DNA from 4 places in the Streptosporangium becharense genome. Region 3 is predicted to be linked to each of the others. Evidence: riboswitches for the same ligand, from Rfam matches in the RefSeq annotation. Region 3 holds a riboswitch; each other region holds the start of a gene.

Region 1 (7,402 bases), 290 kb from region 3:
GGGCCAACCTCGCACTGGCACGCCACACCCTGCGCGCCATCGAGGAGCGGCTCGAAATCTGATCCTCCGGTACGGCCCGCACCCCGGGAGGCGCGGGCCGTACCGGAGCTCACCGCTCGGCGGCGGCGGTGAGCGCGTCGATCTCCTCGACGAACCTCGGCCAGAGGGCACGGGGAAGGTCGTGTCCCATACCGGGGAAGGTGACCAGCCTGGCGCCGGGAATCGCATCGGCGGTGGCGATCCCCCCGGAGAGCGGGACGAGCTGGTCGTCCTCGCCGTGCAACACGAGCGCGGGGATCCTGAGCTCCTTGAGCCCCGGAGCGCGGTCGGCGGAGGCGAGGATGGCGGCCAGCTGCCGGGAGGTACCCGCCGGGTCGTAGGAGCGGTCGTAGCTCAGCCCGGCCACCCGCTCGATCCGCTCGTGGTCGAACGGGTAGCCGGGTGAGCCGATGACCTTCCAGGTCTCCAGGGCCCGCCGGATCGCGGTCTCCCGGTCGGGCGACGGCGGCGACATCAGGGCCGCCATCGCCGCGTCGGTCGGCGGGGCGGCCTGCGGACTCGGCGTGGACATGATCGAGGTGAGGCTGCGCACGCGGTGCGGGTGGCGGATCGCCAGCGACTGGGCGATCATGCCGCCCATCGAGACGCCGACCACGTGGGCCGCGTCCCAGCCCAGCACGTCGAGCAGCCCGGCGGTGTCGTCGGCCATGTCGTCCAGCAGGTACGGCACCCGGCCGCCGCCGCCCAGGACGGGGGCCCCGGCCTCGTGCAGGTGGGTGCTCTCGCCGATGTCGCGGTTGTCGAAACGCACCACGTGGTGCCCGCGGCCGGCGAGGAGGCCGCAGAACTCCTCATCCCAGTGGATCATCTGGGAGCCCAGCCCCATGACCAGCAGAAGCGGGCGTCCCCCGGGGGAGCCGAAGGTGTCGTAGGCGATCTCGATGCCGTTCGCCGAGGCTCGCAGAGTCATGTCCCTCCCACTGTGCGGATCTCGCAGAACAGAATCTCATTCTGTAGAGAGGGGGGCAAGCTCGGAGGTCATCCGGCCGAGGGGGAACCGGTCAGCCGGGCGGGGGACGGCATCCGCGGAGGGACGGCCTAACCTTGCGGCACGCCCTCGTCGCCTCGGCACGTGTCCGGGCATGAAGGTACGAAGGAAGGTCCCGTGTTCGCGTTCCCCGCCCCTCGCCCGTCCCACCGGTCACCACGTCCGCGCGCCGCCTCCCGGAGGCGCCGAGCCGCCGCGGCGGTGGCCGCGCTCGTCCTGGGTACGGTGCCGGCGTGCACGTCCGGCACACCTGACACACCCGGCGCGGGCGGCGCCCCGGACACGGCTCCCGCCGGGAACGTCCACCGCCTGACGATCCCCCCGGCGCAGAAGGCGGGAAGCGTGCGCCTCGACGGCATGTGGCCCTTCCTCACCCGCGAGGAACTGATGGAGCGACGCCCCCACGTCCCCGACCTCGCCGTGCAGAACGCGGTCCAGATACGGTACGAGGAGATCAAGAAGGCCAAGGGCCAAGACTGGACCCGGAACCTCATCTTCACCGGCTACGACGTGACCATCCGCGCCGACCAGCAGGCGCCGGTCGTCGACCGCATCCTCGACGACTTCGTCGAGGGCGAACCCGACCGGGAGTTCACCGTCCCCACCGGCTCGTTCGGCGGTCACGCCCGCTGCGTGGGGGAGGAGATCTCCCTCAGCGAGACCGGGATGTGCGTCTGGGCGGACGACGGCACCGTGGGGGTGGTGCTCGGCGCCATCTTCACCGCCGCCGAGCTGACGAAGCTGCTCCCCGGCTTCCGCGCCGCCGTCGAACGCCGACCGTGAGGGCGGTCGGCGTTCGGCGCGACGTGGCAGCGCGGGGTGGCACGGGGCGACACCGTACGACACGTGGCGACACCGTACGACGCGCGGCGTAGCGGCAGCGGCAGCGGCAGCGGCAGCGGCACAGTACGACGCTCGGGGTGGCGCGGCGTGGTGCAGCGCGGCCAGCGCGCGGCGTGGCGCAGGTGCGGCGTGGTGCAGCGCGGCCGGCGCGCGGCGTGACGGAGGTGCGGCGCCGGACCGTGGAACGTGTCAGATACCCCGGCGGCCGGTGGAGCGGCGCAGGCGGCCGGTGACCAGGTAGGCGCCACCGCCCACGACGGCCAGGCCGGCCAGGACCACCGCTACGGCACCGGTCGAGTCGGAGGGGGAGGTGGCGGCGGCGTTGGCGGTGCCGGCCAGGTTCCGGGCGTCCTTCTCGGCCGCCTCGGCACCGGTGGCGGGCACGACGTTCGCGGACGCGCCGGCCTCCGGCGCGGCGACGGGCTCGGTGGAGGACTTCGCGGCGGGCTTCGCGGCGGACTCGGTCTCGGCCTCGGGCCTGACGGCCTGCTTCGGCTCCGCGACCACCTTGGGCTCCTGCGCCTTCTTGGGGGCGGGCTTGGCGACGAGCGGCTTCGGCGGGGTGGCCGGGTTACGGTCCTTGCGGCCCCAGGCACCGGTGGAGAAGGCCACCGGGTGGTTCTTCCTGCCCACGCCGTCGCCCCACTTGGTGATGACGTACTGGACCTTGATGTGGCCCATGCCGCCGTTGCCGTTGACCATGAGCGTGCGGGAGTTGAACGTGCCGCCGGTCAGGTCGGCGAAGGTCTTGGCGTCGAGGTCGAGCATGATGCCCCGGTTGGAGGGCTCGCCCGGACCGCGGTCGCCGACGAAGAACTTGGCCTTCTTGCCCTTGTAGATGACGTAGCCCTCGGTGAACAGGGGCCAGCTCGGGCTCGCGGCCATGCCCTTCTGCATCGGCTTGCCACTGGCGGGCAGACCGGTGTCGCCGGCGCGGCCGGAGGAGTCGTCCCAGAAGTAGGAGGCCGTGGTCGATCCCTGGAGCATGACCCTCTCACCGGCGGCCTCGGGCGTGTCGGCCACCGGGGCGGTGTGCACGGCCGGGACGGCGGGGGCGAGGACCGGGGTGGCGGCGGAGGCGGGGAGCACGGAGGTGACACCGGCGGCCGTCAGCGCGCTCGCACCGACGAGGACTGCCGCCGCGAGGCGGTTGCGGTACGGGCCGAAGGAGAAACGCATGGGAGAAGGGGCTCTTTCGCGAGGGAACAGGGCGGCCTCGTGCGGCACACGGCGGAGGCACGGGCGAGTACGCGCTCGACGAGAAAGGCGTAGCGGGATCTACCGGGAGCTACGCGGAGCGCGGGTGGGAGCACACCGCGATCGGACGCGGTGAAAGAGGTCTGGTGAGCTGACGACGGCGGCCCGGGGAACCGGCACGCGAAGGGCCACGGGGGCGGGACGTGCGGGGTCCGGGACGGAACGCGCGGGTCTACGGGACCGGTACGGCCACGGAACGCGCCGACACGGTGACGCGGTGATCCATGGGGATCTCCTCTCCATCTCGTCTACCGGGTTAGCTGACGGGTTCGGGCGGTGGAGTTGCCCTACCGCCGCGGGGTCGCGGCGGATTCACCCCGGGAAGGTGGGTCCCCGGCTCCCGGGGCCTGGCGGCCCTCGGGACTCGACGTCGGCCGGCCGCTCCTTCTTCTGCCGAAGGGCAGGTCACCGACCGATAACAACCAGGACACTACCCAGTGCAATCGGACAAAGCAAAGCAAACCCCACGAAAAGCCCAGAAGATCTACCTACTACCTTCAAGAAACCCTTACCCCGGGACGCTCCCCGGGAGGCCGGAACGGCTGTCACACGGCCGTCCCGGCGTCCCGTCCCGAACCTGTTCCCGAGCCCGTCCCGGCGTCCCGTCCCGAGCCCGTCCCGAGCCCGTCCCGACGTCCCGTCCCGAACCTGTTCCCGAGCCCGTCCCGCCGTCAGTCCCACCAGAACGACCAGGCGTTCCTGCCCTTGATCTGCTCGGCGTAGTCGATGAGGGTTCCGGCACCCTGGATGATGCTGTCGGGGCAGAACGTCCAGTGCTCGGCCGCGACGTGCAGGGCGTGTTCCGAGGTCGTCGGCGGCGCGGCGACGCTCAGGTCGAGGGTGTTGAACCCCATGCCGACCACCCTCGCCCCGAACCTGTCCTCCCAGCTGCGCACCACGGCGGCCAGCGGGACCATCCACTCGTTGTGGTTCAGCGCACCCTGCCAGCCCATGACGGCGAGCGCGTCGGCGCCCCGTTCGACCGCGACCAGACCGAGCGGGGTCCTGCGCTCGGCCACCAGGCCGGCGTACCAGTCGGCGACCACACCCGGGTCGGCGACCAGCCTCCCCGGCGGCGCGGGCCCGGGGCATTGCGGGCCGAAGGGGTCGAGCAGGTCGATCTGGTCGGCGTGGGCCTTCGCCACCCAGTCGGACCAGACCTCGGTCATGAACGCGGCGGCGTGGTAGTTGTCGATCTCGGTAGGGGCGTCCGGAGCGATCTGCCCGGCCGCCCAGGGCTGGACGGAGTCTTCCAGCAGCACCGGCCAGAGGCCGGAGTGCTCGTGCTGGGCACGCAGCAGGGCCCAGTACTCCCCGGACACCGTCACCTCACTGAGCCAGAAAGCCGGTCGGACGCGGATCGACAGCTGCGAATAACCCGGGTCGGGCCAGACCACGTCACCGGGCGGCAGCTCCACGGGGAGCCACCGGCCTTCGCCCCCGTCGGCGAACAGCTGGCCCAGAAGTGGCGGAAGGTGCCCCCGCTCGCAATCGTCCATCTCTACCGATCCGATCCTGACCACGGATCAATTTTGGCCTGTCAAGCGTCCCAAGGGACAGTTCTGCCCTGGCACCGGCAAAAATTATCGGTACAGAAGAGTACGAAACCGGGCGGGGGGCCGCCTCCTCACGTCGCACGCCGGACACCTCCCGCTCCGGGCCCGGACACCTTCCACTCCAGACCCGGACGCCTCCCGCTCCGGGCTCGGGCACCCGGAGTTCCACCCCCGGACGCGCCGGAATCGGCCCGCGCCGGGACCGGTCCGCGCCGCCCCGCGCTCGCCGGTCGCCGGAGACCGGCCGGCGGACCTTCACAGTTCGTCTCCCTGTCGGCCGCGGCCCCCGGAAAGCACCCGATCGCAGCCGGGAGGACAGGATGGCCGTGTTGTGCAATGCACAACCTTGTGCTGCAGATGTCCACAAAGCATCTGCTCTCCCCTACCTTGATCTGTGTGTTCGAGCAATCAGATCGTCGCGGAACACCACGATGAACGACTCCGCCCCGGGACGTGACCGGCCCACGGACCTGGACCGCTCCCTGGAACCGAACCCGTCTACCGGCCCGGACCGCTCCCCGGAACCGGACTCGTCCGCCGACCTGGACCGCTCCCGGGAACCGGACTCGTCCGCGGAACCGAACCGGCCCACGGAACCGAACCCGTCCGCCGACCTGGACCGCTCCCCGGAACCGGACCCGTCCGCGGAACCGGAACGGCCCGCGGAACGCAACCAGTCGGCTTCGCTGCGGCGAGCCCTCGCCGTGCTGGAGTACGTACGCGACCACGCGGGCCCGGGTCACGGGCTGCCGCTCACCCGGCTGGCCGAGGCGCTCGGCCTGTCCAAGAGCACGGTGCTCCGGCTGACCGTTCCCCTCGTCGAGTCCAGGCTCCTGGAGCGCGACCGCCGAACCGGGGCCTACCGCCTGGGCAACGGTGCCCTGCGGCTGGGCCAGGCGTACCTGGCCACGCTCGACCTGCGGACGGTGGCCGCCGAGGAGTCCCACCGGCTGATGTCGCAGGTGCGGGAGACCGTCCACCTCGTGGTGTACGACCCGCCGGACGTGGTCTACATCGACAAGGTGGAGAACGAGACCAACGTCCGCATGGCCTCGCGGATCGGCAGCCGGGCGCCGCTCCACTGCACGGCGGTGGGCAAGGCCATCCTCGCCTGGCAGCCGGACGAGTCCGTCGAGGAGGTCGTGGCCGCCGGGATGCCGCCCGTCACCCGGCACACCATCACCGACGCCGCCCGCCTACGCGCCGAGCTGCGCCGCGTCCGGCAGCGGGGCTACGCGGTCGACGACCGGGAGAACGAGCCCGAGGTGCGCTGCGTCGCCGCGCCGATCTTCAACCACGGTGACGCCGTGGTCGCGGCGATCTCCGTGTCCGGTCTCACCTCGCGGATCACCGCGGCCCGCGTCCGCGACCTGGGGCCGTTGGTGACGGAGACCGCACTGCGGATCTCCAGGAAGCTCGGCTCGACCCGGTGACCGACCGCATGACCCCGATCCCGGCCCCGGTGACCGACCCATGACCTCGATCCCGGCTCGGGCGACCGACCGCATGACCCCGGCGGCCGACCGCCCGAGCCCGATCCCTATTCCGGCGGCCGACCGCCCGAGCCCGACAAGGAGCTGTTTTCAATGATCGATCTGGTAACGCTCGGCGAGAGCATGGCGTTGTTCACCGCGCGGCGCACCGGTCTGCTCAGGCACGCCCGCGACTTCGGCCTCGGCGTGGGCGGCGCGGAGTCGAACGTGGCGATCGGCGTCGTCCGCCTCGGTGCGAGCGCCGCCTGGATCGGCAGGGTCGGCGCCGACGAATTCGGGGAGCTGCTGCGCTCGACGCTCTCCGGCGAAGGCGTGGACGTCCGGGGGATGCGGGTCGACCCGGAGGCACCCACCGGCCTGATGGTCAAGAGCAGGCGCACGGCCGAGGTCGTCGACGTGCGCTACTACCGCTCCGCGAGCGCCGGGTCCCGACTCCGCCCCGCCGACCTCGACGTCACGCTGATCCGCTCGGCGCGCGTGCTGCACGTCACGGGGATCACTCTCGCGCTGTCGGCGTCCGCCGCCGACGCGGTGCACGCCGCCGTCGCCGAGGCCCGCGCCGCGGGCGTGACCGTGTCGATGGACGTCAACTACCGGCGTGCCCTGTGGACGCCTGAGCGGGCGTCCGCCGCGCTTCGCGAGATCGTCCCCGCCGTGGACGTGCTGTTCGCGACCGAGGCCGAGGCCCGCCTGGTCGTCGACGGTGACGACCCGGTCGCCCTGGCCCGTGCCCTGTCGGACCTGGGCCCCTGCCACGTCCTCATCAAGCGCGGCGCGCTCGGCGCCGTCGAGGTGTCCGACGGCACCGTACGGCACGCGGAGCCGTACCCGGTCACCGAACTCGACCCGGTGGGCGCCGGCGACGCCTTCGCCGCCGGATGGCTGGCCGAGACGATCGCGGGGGCGGACCCCGAGCGGCGCCTGGCCACCGCCTGCGCCGCGGGAGCCTTCGCGGTCACCGCCGAAGGCGACTGGGAGAGCCTGCCCCGCCGGTGCGACCTGGACCTCCTCAGCCCGGCGGACGCGGTCAGCCGCTGACCGCTCCGCGAAGCCTCCGGCCCGCCCCGAATCCGCCACCGGAGCCCGGGGCGGAACCTGCGGAGCCCGGGACGGGCCCGCCAAAGCCCGGGGCGGGTCCGGCGACGTCGACGACGGAGGTCTGTCACCGGGCCCGCGTCCGGCACCGGCGACGGGCCCCGTCACGG
Region 2 (7,402 bases), 1.0 Mb from region 3:
GCTCCACCGCGGTCGTCACCGGCGCCACCAGTGGCATCGGCCTGCCGACGACGCTGGAGCTGGCCCGCCACGGCGCCAGGGTCATCCTGACCGCGCGAGACCCGCAGCGGGGCCGGGCGGCGCTCCAGGCGATCCGGTCGGCGGTCCCGGAGGCGACGGTCGAGGTCGGTGAGCTCGACCTGGCCGATCTGCGGTCGGTGCGCGCGTTCGCGGCGACCGTCGAGGAGCCACTGGACCTGCTGGTCAACAACGCCGGAATAGGCATGACCCCCCGGCGGACCACCGCCGACGGGTTCGAGGCCCAGTTCGGCACCAACCACCTGGGCCACTTCGCGCTGACCGGGCTGCTCCTGCCCCGCCTGCTCGCCCGCCCGGGAGCGCGGGTGGTCACGGTCTCCAGCGACGCGCACGCCCTGGGCACGATCGACTTCGACGACCTGGGGCTGAAGCGCCGGTACAACCGGTTCTCCGCCTACGGACGTTCCAAGCTGGCCAACCTGCTGTTCGCCACGGAGCTGCAGCGCCGCGCCACCGCCGCCGGGGTGGACCTGCTCAGCCTGGCGAGCCATCCGGGTGCGACGGCCACCGGGATCGCGAAGCTGGGCGTCCTCACCCGCCCCGCCGGTGTCCTGATGCGCCTGGTGATGCGGTCACCCGCCGAGGGTGCCGTGCCCTCCCTCTACGCCGCGACCTCTCCCGAGGTGAAGGGCGGCGAATTCGTCGGCCCCGGCCTGAAGGAGATGCGCCGCTCGCCGAAGGCGCTGGACGCGGCCCTGGCCGCGCGGCTGTGGGAGACGTCGGAGGAGCTGACCGGCGTACGATTCGAGGTGGCCCGACAGCACTCGTGATCCACCGGAGGCACCTTGCGTCTCGACCCCCTGCGGGAGCGGGCGATCCTCGACGCGACCTCGGAGCTGCTGTCCGAGGTCGGATACGACCGGATGTCCGTCGACCAGATCGCCAGGCGCGCCAGCGCCAGCAAGGCGACGATCTACCGTCGCTGGCCGGGCAAGGAGGCCCTGGTCGTCGACCTGGTCTGCAACCACCTGCAGGTCGACGCCCCGGCCCCGCCCGACACCGGGACGATGCGCGGTGACCTGATCGAGGCCGTGACCGGTTTCTGCCGGACCCTGGAACAGAAGCACTCCCTGATCTTCGGCCTCTTCCCGGCCCTGCTCAACTCTCCCGAGCTGGCCGCCGCCCTGCGCGACCACGTGCCCAGGGCCGACATCACCGGGACCACGCCGCTGCTCGACCGCGCCAGGGAGCGCGGCGAGCTGTCCGGCCGCGTCGATCCGGCGGAGATCAAGAAGATCACCGAAGCGACGGTGTGGTATCGCCTGTTCTTCACCGGCGACCCGCTCGACCGGACGTTCGTCGAGGAGACGGTCGACCGGATCCTACTTCCGCTCATCCGCGCCTGGTCGGCCGCCGGGACCTGAGGCGCACCAGGCGGCGCGAGCGCACCGCCGGGTGCCCTCGGCCGAGAGCGGAGCATCCCGTCCGGAGGTACCCGGACCGAGAGCGGAGCATCCCCGGTGCCCCCGGACCGAGAGCGGCCCTCCGGTGAGGGCGGATCGCCATGACCGTCCCATGGGTTTCATGGTGCGGCACGTACCATCGCCATACTTTTTACCATCGAAATGGTGTTCGAACAATCAGCGATCATGGAAGGGGTGTCCGGAAACGGCCCGGCAGGGTCGCCCACACCCTTCCACGAAGATCGTCCGGCGGGCACGGAACACCTGGATCCCCGTCGCCGCAGGGGTTTCCGGCCACGACGCCCTGACCACCCGGGCCGCCGGACACGACGACTCCGACGCCGGATCGCCCCTTCGGGACCCCTCCTCCGTACCCGGCGACGCCCCGTTCTACCCCCCGTTTTCGGACGTACTACCAAGCGACGGCAATGTGTCGTGTTTGTAATCCTCTGTCCGAATCACGTACCTTCGTCCTGTTCATGACGAACGCCTAGGTCTTCCGAGGCCTGAGCATTGCCGTCACATTGCCCGACCGCGTTCCGCCCGGACGATCCCGTCCCGGTGAGCGCGGCCGCCGAATCCGCGACACCCGTCGCGGAACCGGGGAACCACGTTCCAGGGGTGAATCAGCGCTCGTACGCGCTGTAGGGCACTTCCCAGCCCGAACCCGTCAGCTAACCCGGTAGGCGGAATGGAAGCGAAGCAAGGAGCTGAACCCCCGCATGGCCAAGCAGTACCCCACCCCCAACGCCCCCCGCCTCACCAAGCTGGTCCTCGGCGTGTCCGTCGCCGTCGTGAGCGGCATCACCGCCCCCGCGGCGCTCGCCGACAGCCACTCCCCCGTCGCCGCCCCTCCGGCGGAGTCCGTCAGCACCGCCAAGAACGCGCCCGTCGCGAAGACCCCCCTGGAGATCCAGGCGGAGAAGCTGCCCAAGGTGTCGGCCGGCCAGGTCCTGGAGCTGGCCTCCAAGCAGATCGGCGTCCGCGAGAACGCGCAGGGCGGCGGGACCAAGTTCCACAGCTGGTACATGGCCTCCCAGCGCGCCCGTGAGACCGTCGCCCGCGACGGCGGCAACGTCCGCGCCTACGCCAACGCCCCCTGGTGCGCGATGTTCGTCTCCTGGGTCGGCGAGCAGGCCGGCATCCGGCCCACCATGGGCTGGGACGCCTACACCGTCACCCACGCCAAGTGGTTCAAGGCCAACAAGCACTGGGGCCAGGCCGCCAAGCCCGGCGCCGTGGTCTACTTCGACTGGAACGGCAGCAAGGACATCAGCGCGATCGACCACGTCGGCTTCGTGAAGAAGGACAACGGCGACGGCACGATCACCACGATCGAGGGCAACACCGGCGAGGGCCGCGTCGAGCAGCGCGTCCGTCCCAAGTCCCAGGTCGTCGGCTACGGCTACCCGGTCTACGCCGGATGACCCGTCCGCTCCACCCGGCGCGACACGGGCCGTGCACACACCGCCGGCCCCCGGCATGACACGAACCGCCGGCCCGCCCGCATGACACGGGCCACGCGTTCGCCATCGCCCCACCCGGCGCATCCGGTGCCGCGCGGACCGCTCGCAGCCGGTCCGCCCGTCGCATCCGGTGAACCGCAGGCCACCCGCGTGTTCCGCCCGGCGTAGCCGGTGCCGCACGGGCCGGCCCACCGTGCTCCACCTGATATGAACCGGGTACGGCATGATCCGTTCCCCTCCGCACCCGGTGAACCCCCACGGCCTGCCCCGCTCCCGCGGCGGCGACGCCGGCCTCGCCCGGCACGGCGCGCGACCCGCGCCGTCCGGCGCACCGCCGGATCACAGCGCCCGGGGGCGCCGCTCGACCGAGCGGCGCCCCCGGGCGCTGTCGCGCGTGGGCCGTGGTCACAGCCGTCGGGCGGGTTCCTCCACGGGCTCGTCCCCGCGGGCCAGCCCGGACGCCTCGGGCACGTCGGGCACGCGGGCCGGGTCGGAGCCGACGTCGACGGGACGGTTGTCCCGGTCGACGAACACGATCTTCGGCTTGAGGTCGCGGGCCTCGTCGTCGGTGACGAGCCGGTAGGCGATGATGATCACCAGGTCGCCGGGCGAGATGAGCCTGGCCGCCGCGCCGTTGATCCCCACGATCCCACTGCCCCGTTCCCCCTCGATGACGTAGGTGCTGAGGCGGTTGCCGTTGTCGATGTCGACGACGTCCACCTTCTCGCCCGGCAGGAGGTCCGCCGCGTCGATCAGGTCTCGGTCCAGGGTGAGTGAGCCGACGTAGTGCAGGTCCGCCTGGGTCACCGTGGCACGGTGGATCTTGCTCTGCAGCATGGTGCGGTACACGTGGTGTCCTTCGCGATCGGGGAAACGGATCGGGCGGTGGTCGGAGTGAGCCGCGGGTGACGGTCGCGCTCGGCCGGGACGTTCCGCGTGCGCGACGGACGGACGTCTCCGTCGGCGGATCGCCGGTGAACGATGTCCGTCGAAGCCGCCCCGGGATGGGACGCCGATCGGAGAGTGCGCCACACCCCTCCGGAAAGGCATTCAACCGAGCCACGTCATGACGCTGCCCGGACGGTCGGCGGCGAATCGGAGACCGAAGGCATGACGACCGATGTGATCATATTCCACGGCCGTCACGACGGGCCGCCGGACGTGACCGGCCATACCCTTCTGCGGTCCTCCAGCGGCCCGAGGGCCGTCCGACGGCCACCCGCCATCGGCGGAGAGCGGCACCCCCGGTTCACCGGCGCTCAGATCGGACCACGCGGTTCACCGAGGCCGAGCCGGACGCCGACGACCGGACCGGACCACGTGGTTCCCCCACGCCTCAGGGGTGATCCGCGCGGCTCACCCGCACCCGTGAACCCCGAAATGCCCTGACTGTGCGTGCATGTGATGGGAGCGCTCCCAAGTCACCATATGGGGCGTATATCCCCTAATTCGCCGACCATCCCTTCAAACCGAGCCAGATGTAACGGTTGAGTTTCGGCATATTGACGCCTTGGTTGCCGATCGTCCACGCTTCGTGGGAGCGCTCCCAAAGCACATTGAGTACACCGCACCGTGGACGACACGTCATTCGGGGACCGGTCCGCGGTGTCACCTCCCACTGATTCGGGCGACCACCTGAGAGGGGTCCGGAATGTTGAACAGCAAGCGGCAGGGCAGGCTCGCCGCGGTCGCGGTCATGGCGGTGACCGCCCTGGCCATCACCTCGTGCGGCTCCGGCGAGCCCGCCGGTTCCACCGCGAGCGGCGGCGCCGCGGCCGAGCCGGTGACCATCACCGTGCACACCTTCGGCGGTGGTGAGAACTTCGGCTACGACAAGGCCGTGGAGAAGTGGAACGCCGAGCACCCCAACATCCAGGTCAAGTACCAGAACCTGACCGACCGTTTCGAGGACGTCTACCTGCCCCAGCTGCTGCAGAAGCTGCAGGCGGGCAGCGGCGCCGCGGACATCGTCGGCATCGACGAGGGTGCCATGGGCCTGATGAAGGCGCGGTCCCAGTTCTTCGCCGACCTGTCGCAGTACGGCCTGGAGAGCCGCAAGGCGGACTTCCCCGCGGCCAAGTGGGAGAACGGCCTCAACAAGGACGGCAAGCTCTTCGCGCTCGGCACCGACATCGGCGGCATGACCATGTGCTACCGCACGGACCTGTTCGAGAAGGCCGGTCTGCCGACCGACCGCGAGGAGGTCGGCAAGCTCTGGCCCGACTGGAACGCCTTCATGGAGACCGGCAAGAAGTTCCAGGCCGCCAACAAGGGCAAGGACGACCCCAAGTTCATCGACGGGCCGAACACCCTCTACAACGTGCTCCTGTCGCAGGAGGCGCCGAAGAACGGCAACATCTCCTACTTCGACAAGTCGAACCAGCTCGTCATCGGCACCAACCCGGCGATCAAGACGGCCTTCGACACGGTGAAGTCCTTCAGCGAGGCGGGCCTGACCGCCAAGCTCGCCTCCTTCACCCCGGAGTGGAACGCGGCGATCAAGAAGGGCGGCTTCGCCACCATGGGCTGTCCGGCGTGGATGCTCGGCGTGGTCTCCGGCGCGGCGGGTGACGAGAACAAGGGCAAGTGGGACGTGGCCGCGGTGCCCGGCGGCGCCGGCAACTGGGGCGGCTCCTACCTGGCCGTTCCCAAGCAGAGCAAGCACCCCAAGGAGGCCGCCGAGGTCCTGAACTACCTCACCGGCAAGGAGGGCCACGTGCTGGCCTTCCAGGAGGCCGCGGCCTTCCCCAGCTCCATCCCCGCCCAGCAGGACCCCGCGGTCGCGGAGCTGAAGAACGAGTTCTTCAACGACGCCCCGACCGGCCAGATCTTCGGCGCCTCGGTCAAGGACCTGCTCCCCGTCTTCCTGGGTGAGAAGCACGCCCAGGTGAAGACCGCAGCGGAGAAGGTTCTCGAGGGCATGGACAAGGGCTCCATCCCCTACGGCGAGGCCTGGACGAAGTTCGTCGAGGCCGGCACCAAGGCGGCGGGCTGATCCCCGTCCCGATCCGCACGGGCCCGGCGACGGCTGTTCCGCCGCCGGGCCCGTCGCCTGCCCCCTCGCTGAAAGGCTGACCGATGTCCCTGAAAGTCGACGCACCCGCCCCCGCGCGGCGGCCCGGTCCCCACCCGCCCGGACCCGCGAAGCCCGCGCGGAGCGGCGGTGGGCTCGCCAGGTTCGACCTGCGGGCGACCCCCTACTTCCTCGTCTCGCCGTACTTCCTGCTCTTCACGCTCTTCGGGGTCTTCCCGCTGGGCTACACCCTGTGGGTCTCCCTGCACGACTGGGAGCTGGGCGGGGACAAGACCTTCCTCGGGCTCGACAACTACATCGAGCTGATCGCCGACGAGGCCTTCTGGAACTCGGTGATCAACACAGTCGGGATCTTCGTCATGTCGACGATCCCGCAGCTCGTCCTGGCGCTCATGCTCGCCAACGCCCTCAACAAGCGCATCCGGGGACGGCTGTTCTTCCGCCTGGGCATCCTGCTTCCCCTGGTGACCTCGGTCGTCGCGGTCGCCGTGGTCTTCACCCAGCTCTACGCGCGCGACTACGGCATGGCCAACTGGTTCCTGGGCCTGTTCGGCGTCGACCGGATCGAATGGCAGAACCAGAGCTGGACCGCCTGGATCGCCATCTCCACGATGATCGACTGGCGCTGGACCGGCTACAACGCGATCATCCTGCTGGCCGCCATGCAGACGATCCCCAAGGACCTCTACGAGGCCGCCTCCCTCGACGGCGCCTCGGCCCGGCGGCAGTTCTGGCAGATCACCGTCCCGATGCTGCGTCCCACGCTGATCTTCGTGGTGTTCATCTCCACCATCGGCGGCCTGACCCTGTACGCCGAACCCGTCATGTTCGAGGGCAACCCGACACTCGCCGGAGGTGCCACCGGCCAGTACCAGACGGTCGCGATGTTCATCGTCAAGGAGGGGTTCCGGGACTTCGACATGGGTTACGCCTCGGCGGCGGCCTGGCTGCTGTTCGCGCTTATCCTCATCGGCACCCTGATCAACTACTCCTTCACCCGCCGGATCGGGGGCAACAAGTGACGGCGATCAAGACGGGCCCGCGCCCGGTGGCCCGGCGCCGCCCGGCCGGGCGGTCCGCGTCCGTGAACCGCATCTGGGACGCCGGCCCGCTGACGAAGGCGGTCCTCGCCTTCGCGCTCGTGCTGTCGGCCTTCCCGATCTACTACATGTTCATCATGGCCACGCGGACCAACAGCGAGGCCATCGAGACCCCGCCGCCGCTGCTGCCCGGCGGCCACCTCGGTGAGAACGTCCAGCGGCTGCTGGCCGCCGAGGACGCCCACTTCGCCACCGGCCTGATCAACTCGATCATCGTGTCGACCACGGTGACGGTCTCGGTGGTGCTCGTCTCCACCCTGGCGGGCTTCGCCTTCGCCAAGCTGAGGTTCCGCGGCAGCAAGATCCTGCTGGGCCTGATCC
Region 3 (7,402 bases):
GCTGTAGGCCATCCGGGCACGGATCCCGGTGGCCTGCTTGCGATCGCCGGCCGCGATCGCGCCGCCGGGGAATCCTCCTCGTCGAGGTCGCGCGGGGCCGGCCGCTCCAGGGTGACCGGCTGTTCCGGCTGCCCGCCGGGGAGCGGCCGGCCGCGCGTGCCGGCGCGATGACTACCGGCGGCGCAGGGGTTACGTTCGAGATGGGAGCCGAGACCAGACCCGGGAGGGCGTTCGGGAGGACATGATGATCATCGACGTCCGCGAGGCCTACCACCGTGCCCTGGAGGACTTCGGCGCTCTCGTTCACCGGATCGGGCCGGAGCAGTGGGACAGCCCCACCCCGTGCGTCGACTGGGACGTGCGCGACCTGGTCAACCACGTGGTCGGGGAGAACCTGTGGGCGCCGGAGCTGCTGGGAGGACGCGCCGTCGCGGAGATCGGCGACGCCTTCGAGGGGGACCTGCTCGGTGACGACCCCATCAAGGCGTTCGACACCTCCGCCGTGGCGGCCATGCAGGCCACGGGCGGTGCCGGCTCTCTCACCCGGGTGGTCCACCTGTCGTTCGGCGACGTGTCCGGCCGGGAGTACGTCACCGAACTGTTCGCCGACGCCCTCATCCACACCTGGGACCTGGCCCGCGCCATCGGCGCCGACGAGCGCCTCGACCCGGAGTTGGTCGAGGCGTGCACGGTCTGGTTCTCCGGTGCCGGGAACGGCTACCGCCCGGCCGGGGCGGGCGCGGAGCGGCAGGGGACGTCCTCGGAGGCCGACGCGCAGGCAGACCTGCTGGCCTCCTGGGGGCGGCAGGCCTGAACCGGACGTCCGGTGCCGGATTTGCCCAGGAAGCGCCTCAGGGACGTGCCGGGGAACCGCCGGGGAGAGCGGGCCGCGCGTCCCGGGCGAGAACGATCGTGGCACCGGTGGCGGCGTTCACCAGAATCTTCCTGACTTTCCGCGTCGAATCGATCGCCTCCACCTCCCACACCACCACACCGCCCGTCTCCTCCAGCACCGCGGCGGTGATCCAGGCGCCCGGCACCGCACCGGAGGCGGCCTTCCACGCCCCCATGGCGCCGATCCGGTCGGCAGCCAGGCGGCGGGTGGCCGTGGTGAGTTCCTCCGGGTCCTCCATCTGCTCGCCGGAGACCGCCCCGGTGACGGCGTTCACCCGCAGGCCGGTCAGCGTCCTGCCGTCGCGGCCGAGGACCTGCGCGAGCCAGACGGCGGGGGGCTGGGCGGCGTACAGCTGCAGATCCGTGAGCCGGCCCTGTGCGGCCCGCTCGGCGATCCCTGCGGCTTCGGCGAACGTCACCGGCACCGGGGTGGTCAGGGCGGACGGTGCGGGAGCGGGCGTGTCCGGAGGGGAGGGCGAGGGCGTCGCAGGACCGTTCCCGCAGGCCGTGACGGCGGTGATCAGCACGAGCAGGACCCAGGTCGGACGCATGGTCGGTTACTCACCGTTCCGGCCGCCGTCCACACGGTTCTGACCATGGTTTTAGGCTCCGTCGCATGAGCGCAAAGCTGATGAGCCTGTGGCGGTCCCTGGCCGGTCCCGACGCGGAGGGCCTGGGCCGGGAGTTGATCGACCGTTACGCCGAGCCGCACCGCCGCTATCACACCACCGCCCATCTGGAGGCCGTGCTGGCCCACGTCGACGCCCTCGCCCACCATGCGGACAACCCCGACTTGGTCCGGCTGGCGGCCTGGTTCCACGACGCGGTCTACGACCCGCAGCGAGGCGACAACGAGGAGCGCAGCGCCCGCCTGGCCGAACGCGCGCTGCCGGAGATGGGGCTGCCGCCGGAGGCCGTGGCCACGGTCGCCCGGCTGGTCCGGCTCACCGTCACGCACGACCCGGCTCCCGGCGACGCGGATGGCGCCGTGCTGTCGGACGCCGATCTGGCGATCCTGGGCGCGCCGCGGGAGATCTACGCCGCCTACGCGGCGGCGGTGCGCGAGGAGTACGGGTTCGTCCCCGAAGACGCCTTCCGGAAGGGCCGGGCCGCCGTGCTGCGCTCACTGCTGGAGCTACCCGCGATCTTCCGGATCGCGGACCTGGAGGTCGCCGCGAGGGCCAACATCCATGCGGAGCTTGAGCGGTTGTGATGGTTTACCGTCGTAACCAAACAGCATCCCCCAAGCAGTCTGTGGTAATTTGCTGAAGTCTGGTGGATTTAAGGAGTGAGTCGATGCTCGCCCAGCAGCGGCAGCAGGCGATCCTGGAGAAGGTGCGCGGCAGCGGCGGCGTCAGGGTCGCCGACCTGGTGCGGGAACTCGGCGTGTCCGACATGACGATCCGCCGCGACCTGGAGGTCCTGGCCGAACGCGGCCTGGTGAAGAAGGTGCACGGCGGCGCCACCGCCGCCGGGCCCGGATCGACCGAGGAACCGGGGTTCGCCGCCAAGTCGGCCCGTCAGCAGCCGGAGAAGGAGGCGATCGCCCGCCACGCCGCGCGGCTCGTCCAGCCCGGCACGGCCATCGCCCTGTCCGCCGGGACGACCACCTGGACGCTCGCGCACTTCCTGACCGAGGTGCCCGACCTCACCGTGATCACCAACTCGATCCGGATCGCCGACGTCTTCCACCGCTCTCCCGGGGGCGACCGCACGGTCGTGCTGACCGGCGGGGTTCGCACCCCGTCGGACGCCCTGGTCGGCCCGGTCGCGGTGACGGCGATCCGGGGGCTCCACGTCGACACGCTGTTCCTCGGGGTGCACGGGATGAGCACCCGCGCCGGGTTCACCACACCCAACCTGCTGGAGGCGGAGACCAACCGGGCACTGGTCGCCTCCGCGCACCGGCTGGTCGTGCTCGCGGACCACACCAAATGGGACACGGTCGGGATCAGCACGATCGCCGAACTGTCCGAGGCCCACGTCCTGGTCACCGACTCCGGCCTGCCCACCGAGGCCCGCGAGGAACTCGCCGCCGCGGTGGGCGAGCTGATCATCACCGAACCGCAGCAGGAGAGCGAGGCCCTGAGCCGATGAAGCGCACCGTCACCCACCTGGCCGACGGCCGCGAGCTGTTCTACTTCGACCGGCGGGACGACGCGGACCGCGGCGCGATCGACGAACGCGACCTGCCGCCCCGCCCGCCGGCCTCGGAACTGCGTTACGACCCGCTCACCGAGGAGTGGATCGCGGTCGCCGGTCACCGTCAGGGCCGCACCTTCCTGCCACCGGCCAGCGAGTGCCCGCTGTGCCCGTCCCGCCCCGGCCGGCTGACCGAGATCCCGTCCCCCGACTACGACGTGGTGGTCTTCGAGAACCGCTTCCCGTCCTTCTCCACCCAGCCGGGGGCGTACGAGCAGGTCGGTGGGTTGAGCGAGGTCCGCGCGGGGGCGGGCCGCTGCGAGGTGGTCTGCTTCACCTCCGACCACGACTCCTCCTTCTCCCGGCTCTCCCCCGAGCAGGTCGAGCTGGTCATGGAGGCGTGGATCGACCGCACGGCGGAGCTGTCCGCGGTGCCGGGCGTGGAGCAGGTGTTCTGCTTCGAGAACCGGGGAGCGGAGATCGGGATCACGCTGGCCCACCCGCACGGTCAGATCTACGCCTACCCGTACGTCACCCCGCGCACCAGGACCACCCTGGAGGCGGCCCGGCGCCACCGGGAACGGACCGGCGGCAACCTGTTCGCCGACGTGCTCGCCGCAGAGCGGGAGGCGGAAGTCCGGGTGGTCGCCTCGAACGAGCACTGGACGGCCTTCGTCCCGGCGGCGGCGCGCTGGCCCGTGGAGGTGCATCTCTACCCGCACCGCCGGGTGCCCGACCTGGGGGGTCTGGAGCCCGCCGAGCGGGCCGCGTTCGGGCCGCTCTACACCGACGTCCTGCGTCGCCTCGACGGGTTGTTCGACATGCCGATGCCCTACATCGCGGCCTGGCACCAGGCCCCGGTGAACGTCGGCCGGGATCTGTCGTACGCGCACATGGAGCTGTTCAGCATCCGGCGCGCGGCGAACAAGCTGAAGTATCTCGCCGGATCGGAGTCGGCGATGGGGGCGTTCGTGAACGACGTGCTGCCGGAACAGACAGCACATCTTTTGCGCTCCGTTGTCACGAATTAATCACCGATAGGCATCAAGTTAAGGTCGCAGGAGTATTGGAATACCACTATTATCCTTCCCACATCAGCACTAACTGCTGATATGCCTAATCCCAGGCGCCTCGCCAGGGAGCCGGGGACCCACCGCATCTGGGGTGAATCCACATCGATGGACGGGCTTCCTCCAGCCCGAACCCGTCAGCTAACCCGGTAGGCGGAAGGAGAGGAGAGTCGTGGCGGCCTCGTCCACCACGTTCCGTCGCCACGCGGTCTGGGTTCTCTGCCTAGGTGCTGCCGCGGCGTTCACCCTCGGTGCCCCCACCGCGGGCGCGGCCCCCAAACCGACCGAGGCCGAACTCCGTGCCGAGCTGGCCAAGCTCGGCAAGAAGGTCGACAAGCTGATCGAGGTGTACGCCGCCAAGCGCGCGGCGCTCGGGAAGGCGCAGAAGGCCGAAGCGGTCGCCAAGAAGAACCTGCAACGGGCGGAGACCGCCTACACCGACGCCAAGAAGCAGATCAGCTCGATCGCCCAGATCCGCTACCAGACCAGCGCGGAGAGCCTGCCCGCGATGTTCTTCGCCTCCGACCTGAGCGGTGCGGCGATGATGGAGCAGCTCACCGCCGAGCAGAGCGCCCACCTGGAGGGGTTCGCCGGCCGCCTCGACGACAGGGAGGAGGCCGCCGAGGAGGCGGCCCAGCTCACCGACGAGATCAGACAGGAGGCCGAGGAGGTCCAGACCCAGCGCGACGAGGTCGAGGACCTGATCGACGACATCAAGGGCAAGCTCGACCGGCTCGTGCCCGTCGGCTCCGGCCGCCGCGCCGACGGCACCTGGATCCCCCAGCTGCCCACCGGCGCCGACAACATCACCGACCGGACCCGGATCATGCGCGACGCCGTCATACGCCGCTTCGACCTGCCCTACACGGTCGGCTGCTACCGGTCCACGCAGGACGGCGGCGAGCACCCCCTGGGCCGTGCCTGCGACTTCATGATGAGCACCGGCGGCGCGATGCCCTCGGCGGCCAACCTCAAGCTCGGCGACGAGATCGCCGCCTGGGCCCTCAAGAACAAGGCCAGACTGGGCGTCAAGTATGTGATCTGGCGCCAGCGCATCAACCACGGCTCCGGCTGGCGCTTCATGTCCGACCGCGGCGGCGTCACCGCCAACCACTTCGACCACCCGCACATCTCGATGTACTGACCATGCGGCCCCGGAGTGGCGCGAACGGCCACGACACCGCCACCGGTCCCGGCCGGCCTGCCGCCCCGCCGGGCGGGGACGACCGGCGAAAAAAGGTATGACAACGGCGGGACGTCCCGACAGGATGGAGAACCATGACCGACACCCGGATCGATCCCCCCTTCATCGCCGACGAAGGCCCGATGCTGCACGCCTGGCTCGACTGGCACCGGGAGACCCTGGCCGTCAAGTGCGCGGGGCTGACGGAGGAGCAGTTGCGCCTGCGCTCGGCGGAACCGTCCACGTTGTCGCTGCTCGGCCTGGTCCAGCACATGACCGACGTCGAGCGCAACTGGTTCCGCAACGTGCTCAACGGTGAGGGCACCACCGGGATCTACTACTCCGACGACGATCCCGACGGCGACTTCGACACTCTGGAGACCCCGGTCGACCAGGTGTTCGAACGGTGGCACGGAGAGATCGCGCACGCCAGGAAGCTGTCGGCCGGGCTGCCGCTGGACGAGGTGGGCAAGGCGCAGCGCCGCGGCCAGGACGTCTCGTTGCGCTGGATCCTCGTCCACATGATCGAGGAGTACGCCCGGCACAACGGGCACGCCGACATCATCCGCCAGCGGATCGACGGGGTCACCGGCGAGTAGCGGACTCCCCCAGCGCCTCGGCGATCACCTGGTCGAGGTTGGCCAGGTTCGCCGGGCGGGCCGTGGCGGCCTCCGCGAAGCGTGCGAGCAGGCGGGCGAAGGTCTCCCGGTCGGATTCGTCCCAGTCGGCCATCAGGCCGTCCAGGTAGGTCCGCCGGTGACGGACGACGACGTCGAGCACCCTGCGGCCCCGGTCGCTGAGTGTCAACCGGGCCCGCCTGGCGTCGACCGCCGACTCCTCGCGCTCCACGAACCCCGCGCCGACGGCGTCGTTGACCAGCCTGCTGGCGGTGGACGGGTCGACGTCCAGTTGTTCGGCGACCGCGCCCACGGTCACCTCGGGCACGTCCAGGCTGAGCTTGTGCACGGCGTGCACGACCATCACGTTCGACATCTGCACCGGGCGCTGGGGTTCCCCCGCCCTGCGCGGACGCAGCGGCCGCGCCCATATCCGGCGCAGCCGGAACAGCGCCACGTCGATCAGCGCTCCGGGCGTCCCGTCGTTCACGGCGCCACCGTCAGCCGGAGAGGCGGACGGGGTTGACCAGGTCGGCGTACATCAGCAGACCGGCCATGATGATCATGACGAAGGCGATCGCGTAGGTCAACGGGAGCGCCTTGGCGATGTCGACGTGGCCGGGCGTGGGGCGGCGGGTGACGCGCGCGAAGCCCCGCTTGAGGCCCTCCCACAGGCCACCCGCGACGTGGCCGCCGTCCAGCGGGAGCAGCGGGAGCAGGTTGAACAGGCCGATCGCCAGGTTGAAGCCCGCCAGCAGGTTGATGAAGATGACGATCTTGTTCTCCAGCGGGGCCGCGGACGCGGCGATCTCACCGCCGATACGGCTGACGCCGATGACGCCGATCGGGCCGTTCTTGTCGCGTTCGTCACCGGAGAAGGCCGCGTTCCAGACGCCGACCATCTTCTCGGGGAAGCGGAGGAGCGAGGCGGCGGTGGCGGAGGTGAGGTCTCCCATGTGCTCCACCACGGCGCCGAAGCTCTGCCGCTCGATGACGGTCGTCGGGCTGACCCCGAGGTAGCCGACCCCCTTTTCGATCTTGCCCGGTTCGTCGAGGGACTCGCGGTCCTGGGCGATAAGGGTGGCGTTCAGGGTGATGTCCTGACCGGCCCGCCTGACCCCGATCTCGACGGGCCCGGCGCCGTTGGCCCGGATGGCCCGGGAGGCCGCCTCCCAGGTCGCGGTGGGCTTGCCGCCGACCGAAAGGATGACGTCACCCGGCCGCAGCCCCGCGGCACTGGCCGGGCTGGGCCGGTCGGCCGCGGTGCACTCGGGGTTCTTGACGTAGTCGGCGGCGGTCTTCACGCACTGCGGGATGGAGGCGATCTCGTTCTTCTGCACCTGGATGCCGAAGCCCATCAGCACGACGCCGAACAGGATGAAGGCCAGCAGGAAGTTCATCGCCGGGCCGCCCGACATGATGATGACCTTCTGCCACCAGGGCTTGCGGTAGAAGACCCGGTCTTCGTCTCCCGGGCGGACCTCCTCCAGCGCCAC
Region 4 (7,402 bases), 1.6 Mb from region 3:
ACCCCGATGACGTCACCGTGGTCGCCACCGGCAGCGCCGCGTCGCTCGTGGTCGACGAGGCACGCTCGATCGACATCCATGAGCCGTGGCTCACGCTGATCGGCCTGCGGCTGATCTACCACCGCAACACGGCCTGAGAAGTCCTCCCGCATCGCGGACGCGGCGACCTCGCGGGGTTCGCCACATCGGTACCCTTTGGAACTGTGACCGATGAAGTGACGAACCCCGCCGAGGATCTGCCGGAGCAGATGCGCGTCCGCCGGGACAAGCTCGACCGACTTCGCTCGGAAGGCGTCGACCCCTACCCGGTGAACTTCCCGCGCACCGCGACCAACGCCGAGATCCGCGAGAAATACGCCGATCTCTCCGCTGACACCGCGACCGGCGACAAAGTGGGCGTCACCGGACGCGTGATGCTGTCCAGGACCGGTGGCAAGCTCTGCTTCGCGACCATCCGCGACGGCTCCGCCGACCTCCAGATCATGATCTCCCTGGACAAGGTGGGCGAGGAGTCCCTGGCGGCGTGGAAGCGCGACGTCGACCTCGGCGACCACGTGGGCATCGAGGGCGAGGTCATCACCTCGCGCCGCGGGGAGCTGTCCATCCTCGCCGACCGCTGGGCCATCACCTCCAAGTGCCTGCGTCCCCTGCCGGAGAAGCACGCGGGCCTCACCGACCCCGAGGCACGCGTCCGCCTGCGCTACGTCGACCTCATCGTCAACGAAGAGGCCAGGAAGATGGCCTACACCCGTAGCGCCGTGGTGCGGGCCGTGCGCGACTTCTGGGCGGAGGAGGGCTACCTGGAGGTCGAGACCCCGATGCTCCAGCCCATCCACGGCGGCGCCGCGGCGCGGCCGTTCAAGACCCACATCAACGCCTACGACATGGAGCTCTACCTTCGCATCGCGATCGAGCTCTACCTCAAGCGGCTCGTGGTCGGCGGCATCGAGAAGGTCTTCGAGATCAACCGCAACTTCCGCAACGAGGGTGCGGACGCCACCCACAACCCCGAGTTCACCATGCTCGAGGCGTACGGGGCGTATCTCGACTACAACGACATGGCCGACCTGACCCAGCGGATGATCCAGAAGGCGGTCGTGGCCGCCCTGGGGCACTCGGTGGTCGAGTACGACGGCCGGGAGATCGACCTGGGCCTGGAGAAGTGGCCGCGGATCACCCTGTACGGGTCGGTCTCCGAGGCGCTGGGCGAGGAGATCACGACCGAGACCCCCCTGGAGCAGGTCCGCAAGCTCGCGGACACGCGGGGGGTCCACTGGGAGCCGAAGTGGGGCCAGGGCAAGCTCGTCCAGGAGATCTTCGAGGCTCTCGTCGAGCACACGCTCGTCCAGCCCACGTTCGTCATGGACTACCCGCTGGAGACCTCCCCGCTGACCCGTCAGCACCGTGACAACCCGCTCCTCACCGAGAAGTGGGACCTGATCGGGTTCGGCACCGAGCTCGCGACCGCCTACTCGGAGCTGGTCGACCCGATCGAGCAGCGTCGCCGCCTCACCGAGCAGTCCCTGCTCGCTGCGGGCGGTGACCCGGAGGCCATGCAGCTCGACGAGGACTTCCTCACCGCGCTGGAGTACGGCATGCCGCCCACCGGCGGTATGGGGCTGGGCATCGACCGGCTCGTCATGGCCTTCACCGGTAAGAACATCCGCGAGACCATCCTGTTCCCGCTGGTCAAGCCGGCGGGCTGAGCCGAGCGGACGATCGGGCAGGAGTGCCGGCCCCGGCGGGGTGAGGCCCCCGCGCGGCGGCGCCGCACCTCGCGCACCGGCCGGTGCGCCGCGGTGTGTGAGGCTCCCGTGCGCACGGCGGCGCCGGATCGGTCGACGACCGATCCGGCGCCGCGTCCGGGATGGAAGCGGCGCCGCCCGCGGAGCGCGCGATGGCGGCCCAGTAGTGACTCAGCGGCGCCTCAGTGGCGCCGGCGACGACTCAGCGACCGCGGTGCGCGGAGGCGGCCGGTGGGTCGGTCGGGTATTTCGGTCGTTCGGTGTGCGAGACCGTGCCCGGTGGCCGGCCGTGCTTTCCGGCTGTCCGAAACAGAGCGGATCCCGTCCTCGTGACCTTCGGCGGCGCGCGTACGCCGGGTCGGCGCGGGCCGGGGCAGGCGGGCCGGGTCCCGGTCGGCCCGATGTGTCCGTCGCGGGCGTGGTCGTTCCCCTAATTACCGTCGGGTCGCCGAACGACATGGGAACCATATTCCGCCGGTGCCGCATACCGCGGGGTATCCGGGCGGCGCCAAATGATAATCATCGAATGCCGCAAAGGCAGCGTGCGGTCTTCCCATTGCGGGGCGTTTTCCCGGGGGGCGTCAAGGCCGTGACCGCAGGCCGCGCACTACCGCCGACGGATCGTTTCTTCCGGAAAACGGGACCCGGTCCAGGCCGTGGACCTGCGAGGATCTCCGCGCGTGCGGCATGGCGAAAGATTGTTCTGTGAGGGTCGTTGCTGCCGCGCGCCGACGACGGCCGGGCCTGTGCCTCGGCCTTGTCGGGACTTAGTGCCAAAGGCGGCGACATATCATCAGTACTCCATGTTGTACGTACTATGTCAATAGTGGCCGCGTGTCGTGAAGAGCGGAACTTGACGACCTTTGAACATGGCGTTTACCGTTCCTGACGGGCGGTATTGATTCCCGGCGTCTTCACGTCCGGATTCCTGAGCGGGGGGAGTGACTCCAGATGGCATATCCGGAAGTGGATTCGCGCCATGGCGACAGCCCCGTGGGCCCGGGCGACATCGATCTCAGTGATGACGATCTCGTGCTTCTGGCGGAGCTCGCCAAGGGTGTCACCGTCGACAGGGTGGGCCGCCGCCTCGACATCAGCGGCCGGACCGTCAGGCGCAGGCTCAGGGGCATCTGCGACCGCATCGGCGTCGCCACGGCCATCGAGGCCGTGGCCTGGGCGGCCCGCCGCCGTCTCATCTAGGGCCCTCACCCTTTTCCTCCGGGCATCGCGCCCGTGGTCGTACGCGCCACCACAGGGCCGTACAGGGGGGGTCGGGGCGTCCCCGGGCCCGACCCGACCGGCGTTCCCCGCCGCGCCGCGGCGCCGTCCGCACCCACGGCGTCGGAGGTCTCCTGCCGCAGCGGCGGCGGCGGTCGGCCGCGCCCGGTCATGCCGCTTTCCCGGGAACTCGCCCCCGGCCGCGGCCCGGTCCCGGCCCGGGACCCGGGCGCCGGAAGGCACACCCCGCCGGCGGATGGCCTGCCCGCTGGCGGGCAGGCCGGATCAGTCGGCGATGCGGACGCCGCCGGCGAAGGGCCGGTTCTCGATGCTGGCGATGTGGATGACGTCCCCGGTGCGCGGCGCGTGGACCATCAGGCCGCCGCCGAGGTAGATCCCCACGTGGTGCAGGTCGCTGTAGAAGAACACCAGGTCACCCGGACGCAGCTGGTCCTTGGAGATGTGGGTGCCGGCGGCCCACTGGTCGCCGGTGTAGTGCGGCAGGCTGATGCCGACCTTCTGGTAGGCCCACATGACCAGCCCGGAGCAGTCGAAGCCGTTGGGCCCCTCCGCACCCCAGATGTACGGCTTGAGCTGCTGGGTGAGTGCCCAGCGGGCGGCCTCGGCGGCCTTGCCGCTTCCGGGGATGGGCACCTCGACCTTCACCCGGGCTCCCCGGTTGCTGGCGGCCCGGGTGCGCACCTCGCTGAACAGGTCGCTCTCGACCCGCGCGACCAGCCGCTCGATCTTGCTGCGCTTCTTCCCGATGTCGGACAGGAGCTCCTGGACCTCCTCGGTCCTGGCCTTGGCGGTGGCCTGCGCCTGCCTGGCGTCCTCGATCGCCCGGCTCAGCTGGGCGACCTCCTCGCTCTGCTGCTGCTGGAGGGCGTAGGCGGTGGTGGCCTGGTCGAGGAAGGAGTCGGGATCGGCGGACTGGCTGAAGGCGAGCCCGGAGGTCAGCTCGCCCGCCATGTAGCTGCTCTGCGCCAGGAGCGCGGCCTTGTCGCGCTTGATCTTCAGCTCCGACTCGCTGGTGGCGAGGGTCTTCTTGGCGCTTTCGGCGGCGCGCTGCGCCTGCTTGAGCTTGACCCGCCCCCCGTTGTACTGCTCGGTGAGCGTGCCGATCTCGTCGTGGAGTTTCTCGGCCTGGTCGGCCAGCTCCTGGAGGCTGGGCCGGGGGTCGGCGGTGGCCGCGATGAACGGGGTACCGAGGGTCAGGAGCGCGAAGGCCGTCCCGATGATCGCGATACGGCGGCGGAGCCTGCGCGATGTGCGTTCTCGACCGCGGGCATCGCTGCCCGCGTGCTCTCGTCCGCGGTCGCGCGTGCGCTTCACCAGAAGGCTCCTCTTCTCCTCGGCCGCCTACCGGGTTAGCTGACGGGTTCGGGCCGGAGGCAGCCCTACCGGGTGCGCCGGTGGCACTCGGATTCACCCCGGGGACTTCATGGAGAAGTGTGGGTCCCCGGCTCCCCCGGGGGTGGGGGATTCGGCGGGTCAGGCTTTCACGTCTCTGACATCGAGCACGGACATTAGTGCAACGGAGGTTCCTGCTCAACCAGAACTGTGAACTTCGTAGAGCTTGCGCAACTGAAATGTCACGGGAGCATCACATCGCTTCAAGATCCACATGCCCATTACGCTGCCTTTATCGTTCCCGTGACGCCTGTGGCCCCCGGTCTCCCCAGGTCCGCGGGCGTACCGAAGATGAGATCGGCCACATTGCGTGGTCTCGCCGGAGGCGGCGCGGCAATTCGCCGGTCGGCGGCCATCTCGGAGCCGGAGCGGGAGTGTTATGGATGAGCCGTAATTAGGGTCCGCCGAGGACGTACGCTGATCAGTCATGGACCAGGTTGCGGAGCATTCCCCCGTCACGGCCCCGGGCGCCGTCGCCGGGGGACGGCCCTCCCGATCGGGGGGCGAGAAGACGGAGCGGGACCCGGCCGGCCCCGGTGCCACCGAGGTCGTCGTCCGCCGTGCCCGCACCCCCGACGTCCGCGCCATCCGCAGGCTCGTCGACACCTACGGCGGGGCCGGGCCGCGGCTGCTGGAGAAGGCCACCGTCACCCTCTACGAGGACATCCAGGAGTTCTGGGTGGCCACCGACGGGGCGGGCCGGGTCGTCGGCTGCGGAGCGCTCCACGTGCTCTGGGAGGACCTCGCCGAAATCCGCACCGTCGCGGTCGACCCCGACTGCCGGGGGATGGGGATCGGCCACCGGATCGTCTCGGCGCTCATCCGCACCGCCGTGGAACTCGGCCTGCGCCGGGTCTTCTGCCTGACCTTCGAGGTCGATTTCTTCGCCCGCCACGGGTTCCGGGAGATCCAGGGCACGCCCGTCTCCCCGGAGGTGTACGCCGAGCTCCTCGCCTCGTACGACGAAGGCGTCGCCGAGTTCCTCGACCTGGAGCACGTCAAGCCGAATACCTTGGGCAACACCCGCATGCTGCTTCATCTGACACGCGAGCCGGACTTTCATGACGGCGGGGCTGACTCAGTGGAAAGGTGACTGTTGATACCTATATCGATACCTTGTGCAGCAGCAAGCATGTGAGTCTACATACGCCGCATGCGCAGTCTAAGTGAGGTGACGCGGTGAGCACCGGACAGCCGCCGTATCCACAGGATGATCCCGAGCGTGATCGCAACCCCTCGGGACAGCCGGATTACGGGCAGCACAATGTGGGCCGAGCCCCCGGCGGGCACGACCCCGATGTGACAGTTGTGGGATACCGGTCGGAGGGCGCGCAGCCGAACACCGGTCCAGGACAGACCCAGCCCGGCTACGGCCAGCAGCCCGGGTACGGGCAACAGGGTTACGGTCAGCAGGCCCAACCCTCCTACGGTCAGCAGGCTCAGCCTGGTTACGGCCAGCAGCCCGGCTATGGTCAGCAGGCCCAGCCTGGTTACGGCCAGCAGCAGGGTTACGGTCAGCAGTCTGACTACGGTCAGCAGGCCCAACCCTCCTACGGTCAGCAGGCTCAGCCTGGTTACGGTCAGCAGCCCGGCTATGGTCAGCAGGCCCAGCCCTCCTACGGCCAGCAGCCCGGCTACGGCCAACAGGCTCAGCCCGGTTACGGCCAGCAGCCCTCTTACGGTCAGCAGGCTCAGCCTGGTTACGGTCAGCAGTCTGACTACGGTCAGCAGGCCCAGCCCTCCTACGGCCAGCAGCCCGGCTACGGCCAACAGGCTCAACCCGGGTACGGCCAGCAGCCCTCCTACGCCCAGACGCCCTCTTACGGCCAGCAGGCCTACAGCGGTCCCCCCGGAGCCCCCGCCCCCCTCGCGGAGTGGTGGCAGCGTCTGGTGGCGCGGTTCATCGACGGCATCATCCTTGCGATCCCGGCGGTGGTCGTCACCATCGTCATAGGCCTGATCCTCGTCACGGCGCCCAGCTACAACTACAAGACCGGCGACTCCGTCGAGGCGAGCGGGGCGTTCGCCGCCAGTCTCGTCAGCACACTGATCATCGCGGCCATCTTCTTCGCCTACGAGTTCTTCATGCTCTCCCGGGGCGGCCAGACGGTCGGCAAGATGGTCATGGGGATCAAGGTCGTGCCCGTCGGCGGTGTCCTGCCGCCGGGCGGTCTGTCCTCCGACGTCGCGCTGAAGCGCGCCGGCGTGCTCTGGGGCCCGCAGGCCGTGAACTGGGTGCCGTTCCTGGGCTGGGCCGCCAGCATCTTCATGTTGGTCAACATTCTGTGGCTGCTGTGGGACAAGCCCCTGCAGCAGGCGTTGCACGACAAGGTGGCCGAGACGGTGGTCGTCAAGGTCAAGTAGTCCCGCGAATAACGGGGCCGGCGGTGCGACCGCCGGCCCCGTTTTCGTGCGTCGGGGGGAATTGGGTGCCCGCAGGCGGCCGGGTAACGGCGCCGGTCCCGTGCCCCGGGACGGGTGCAAACCCATTCCCGGCCCGCCGGAAGGCCGCGGGGCTCCGGCCGAGAATCATCGCCGGTCTCACACGCGGCGGACCCGCGCTATGAGATGTCAATGCCGGATCGGCCACCGCCGGGACTTCAAGGGCCGGCCGTCGAATGGGCTCGCCACCGGCCGGCCGCATCGTCCGCGGCGTCATCTTCGCGCCTCTCCCGGAGGATTCTTCTAAGCCTTCCCCGGCTTCTCCGGCTCCTTCCGGACGGGTGGTGAAGTTCTTCTTAGCGATCCGGTGCGAGGGCCGTGGTGTTGCCGAGGTTGTCCGGAAGTGCTCATCGCCTTTGGTGGTTATAAGGGCTACGACTATGTACTCGACGCCGGAGAGGGTCGTACTCTTGGCGAGAAAGCGTTGAAGATCCGTCTTGTTCCACGGACCCGCCCCATCGCGTCTGTCGGCGCGATGAAGCGGGCCGGTCTCTACCCGGGCGTTCAAAGCAGGCGGTGGGCATTGTCGTGATGAACCTGTCAGCATAGATCTCCAGACTCGTGACCGAGAACCGTGCAGTCCG

The links. Region 3 has a riboswitch for cyclic di-AMP ahead of F4562_RS25240 (coiled-coil domain-containing protein). Riboswitches for the same ligand answer to the same signal wherever they lie in the genome.
Region 1: linked by a shared signal. The riboswitch ahead of F4562_RS35195 (hypothetical protein) and the one ahead of F4562_RS25240 (coiled-coil domain-containing protein) in region 3 are both predicted to bind cyclic di-AMP.
Region 2: linked by a shared signal. The riboswitch ahead of F4562_RS29525 (CHAP domain-containing protein) and the one ahead of F4562_RS25240 (coiled-coil domain-containing protein) in region 3 are both predicted to bind cyclic di-AMP.
Region 4: linked by a shared signal. The riboswitch ahead of F4562_RS18230 (C40 family peptidase) and the one ahead of F4562_RS25240 (coiled-coil domain-containing protein) in region 3 are both predicted to bind cyclic di-AMP.

The regions. Positions count from the first base shown of each region.
Region 1 covers NZ_JACHMP010000001.1:5,442,066-5,449,467, reverse strand. Annotated here, with positions in the region: gene F4562_RS23905 (hypothetical protein) at 1-62, shown strand, start outside; gene F4562_RS23900 (alpha/beta fold hydrolase) at 110-970, opposite strand; gene F4562_RS23895 (hypothetical protein) at 1,166-1,831, shown strand; gene F4562_RS35195 (hypothetical protein) at 2,081-3,070, opposite strand; cyclic di-AMP (ydaO/yuaA leader) riboswitch at 3,379-3,528, opposite strand; gene F4562_RS23885 (DUF4253 domain-containing protein) at 3,820-4,671, opposite strand; gene F4562_RS23880 (IclR family transcriptional regulator domain-containing protein) at 5,136-6,137, shown strand; gene F4562_RS23875 (sugar kinase) at 6,291-7,235, shown strand; gene F4562_RS23870 (hypothetical protein) at 7,397-7,402, opposite strand, start outside.
Region 2 covers NZ_JACHMP010000001.1:6,786,560-6,793,961, reverse strand. Annotated here, with positions in the region: gene F4562_RS29535 (oxidoreductase) at 1-848, shown strand, start outside; gene F4562_RS29530 (TetR/AcrR family transcriptional regulator) at 864-1,442, shown strand; cyclic di-AMP (ydaO/yuaA leader) riboswitch at 2,044-2,185, shown strand; gene F4562_RS29525 (CHAP domain-containing protein) at 2,204-2,908, shown strand; gene panD (aspartate 1-decarboxylase) at 3,353-3,796, opposite strand; gene F4562_RS29515 (ABC transporter substrate-binding protein) at 4,599-5,942, shown strand; gene F4562_RS29510 (carbohydrate ABC transporter permease) at 6,026-7,003, shown strand; gene F4562_RS29505 (carbohydrate ABC transporter permease) at 7,066-7,402, shown strand, end outside.
Region 3 covers NZ_JACHMP010000001.1:5,737,040-5,744,441, reverse strand. Annotated here, with positions in the region: gene F4562_RS25270 (dihydrolipoyl dehydrogenase family protein) at 1-7, shown strand, start outside; gene F4562_RS25265 (TIGR03086 family metal-binding protein) at 242-814, shown strand; gene F4562_RS25260 (PepSY domain-containing protein) at 852-1,445, opposite strand; gene F4562_RS25255 (HD domain-containing protein) at 1,511-2,107, shown strand; gene F4562_RS25250 (DeoR/GlpR family DNA-binding transcription regulator) at 2,191-2,991, shown strand; gene galT (galactose-1-phosphate uridylyltransferase) at 2,988-4,067, shown strand; cyclic di-AMP (ydaO/yuaA leader) riboswitch at 4,140-4,276, shown strand; gene F4562_RS25240 (coiled-coil domain-containing protein) at 4,279-5,250, shown strand; gene F4562_RS25235 (DinB family protein) at 5,385-5,888, shown strand; gene F4562_RS25230 (MarR family winged helix-turn-helix transcriptional regulator) at 5,875-6,396, opposite strand; gene F4562_RS25225 (M50 family metallopeptidase) at 6,407-7,402, opposite strand, start outside.
Region 4 covers NZ_JACHMP010000001.1:4,134,327-4,141,728, forward strand. Annotated here, with positions in the region: gene F4562_RS18215 (type III pantothenate kinase) at 1-137, shown strand, start outside; gene lysX (bifunctional lysylphosphatidylglycerol synthetase/lysine--tRNA ligase LysX) at 204-1,706, shown strand; gene F4562_RS18225 (helix-turn-helix domain-containing protein) at 2,712-2,945, shown strand; gene F4562_RS18230 (C40 family peptidase) at 3,249-4,298, opposite strand; cyclic di-AMP (ydaO/yuaA leader) riboswitch at 4,307-4,465, opposite strand; gene F4562_RS18235 (amino-acid N-acetyltransferase) at 4,804-5,469, shown strand; gene F4562_RS36395 (RDD family protein) at 5,556-6,740, shown strand.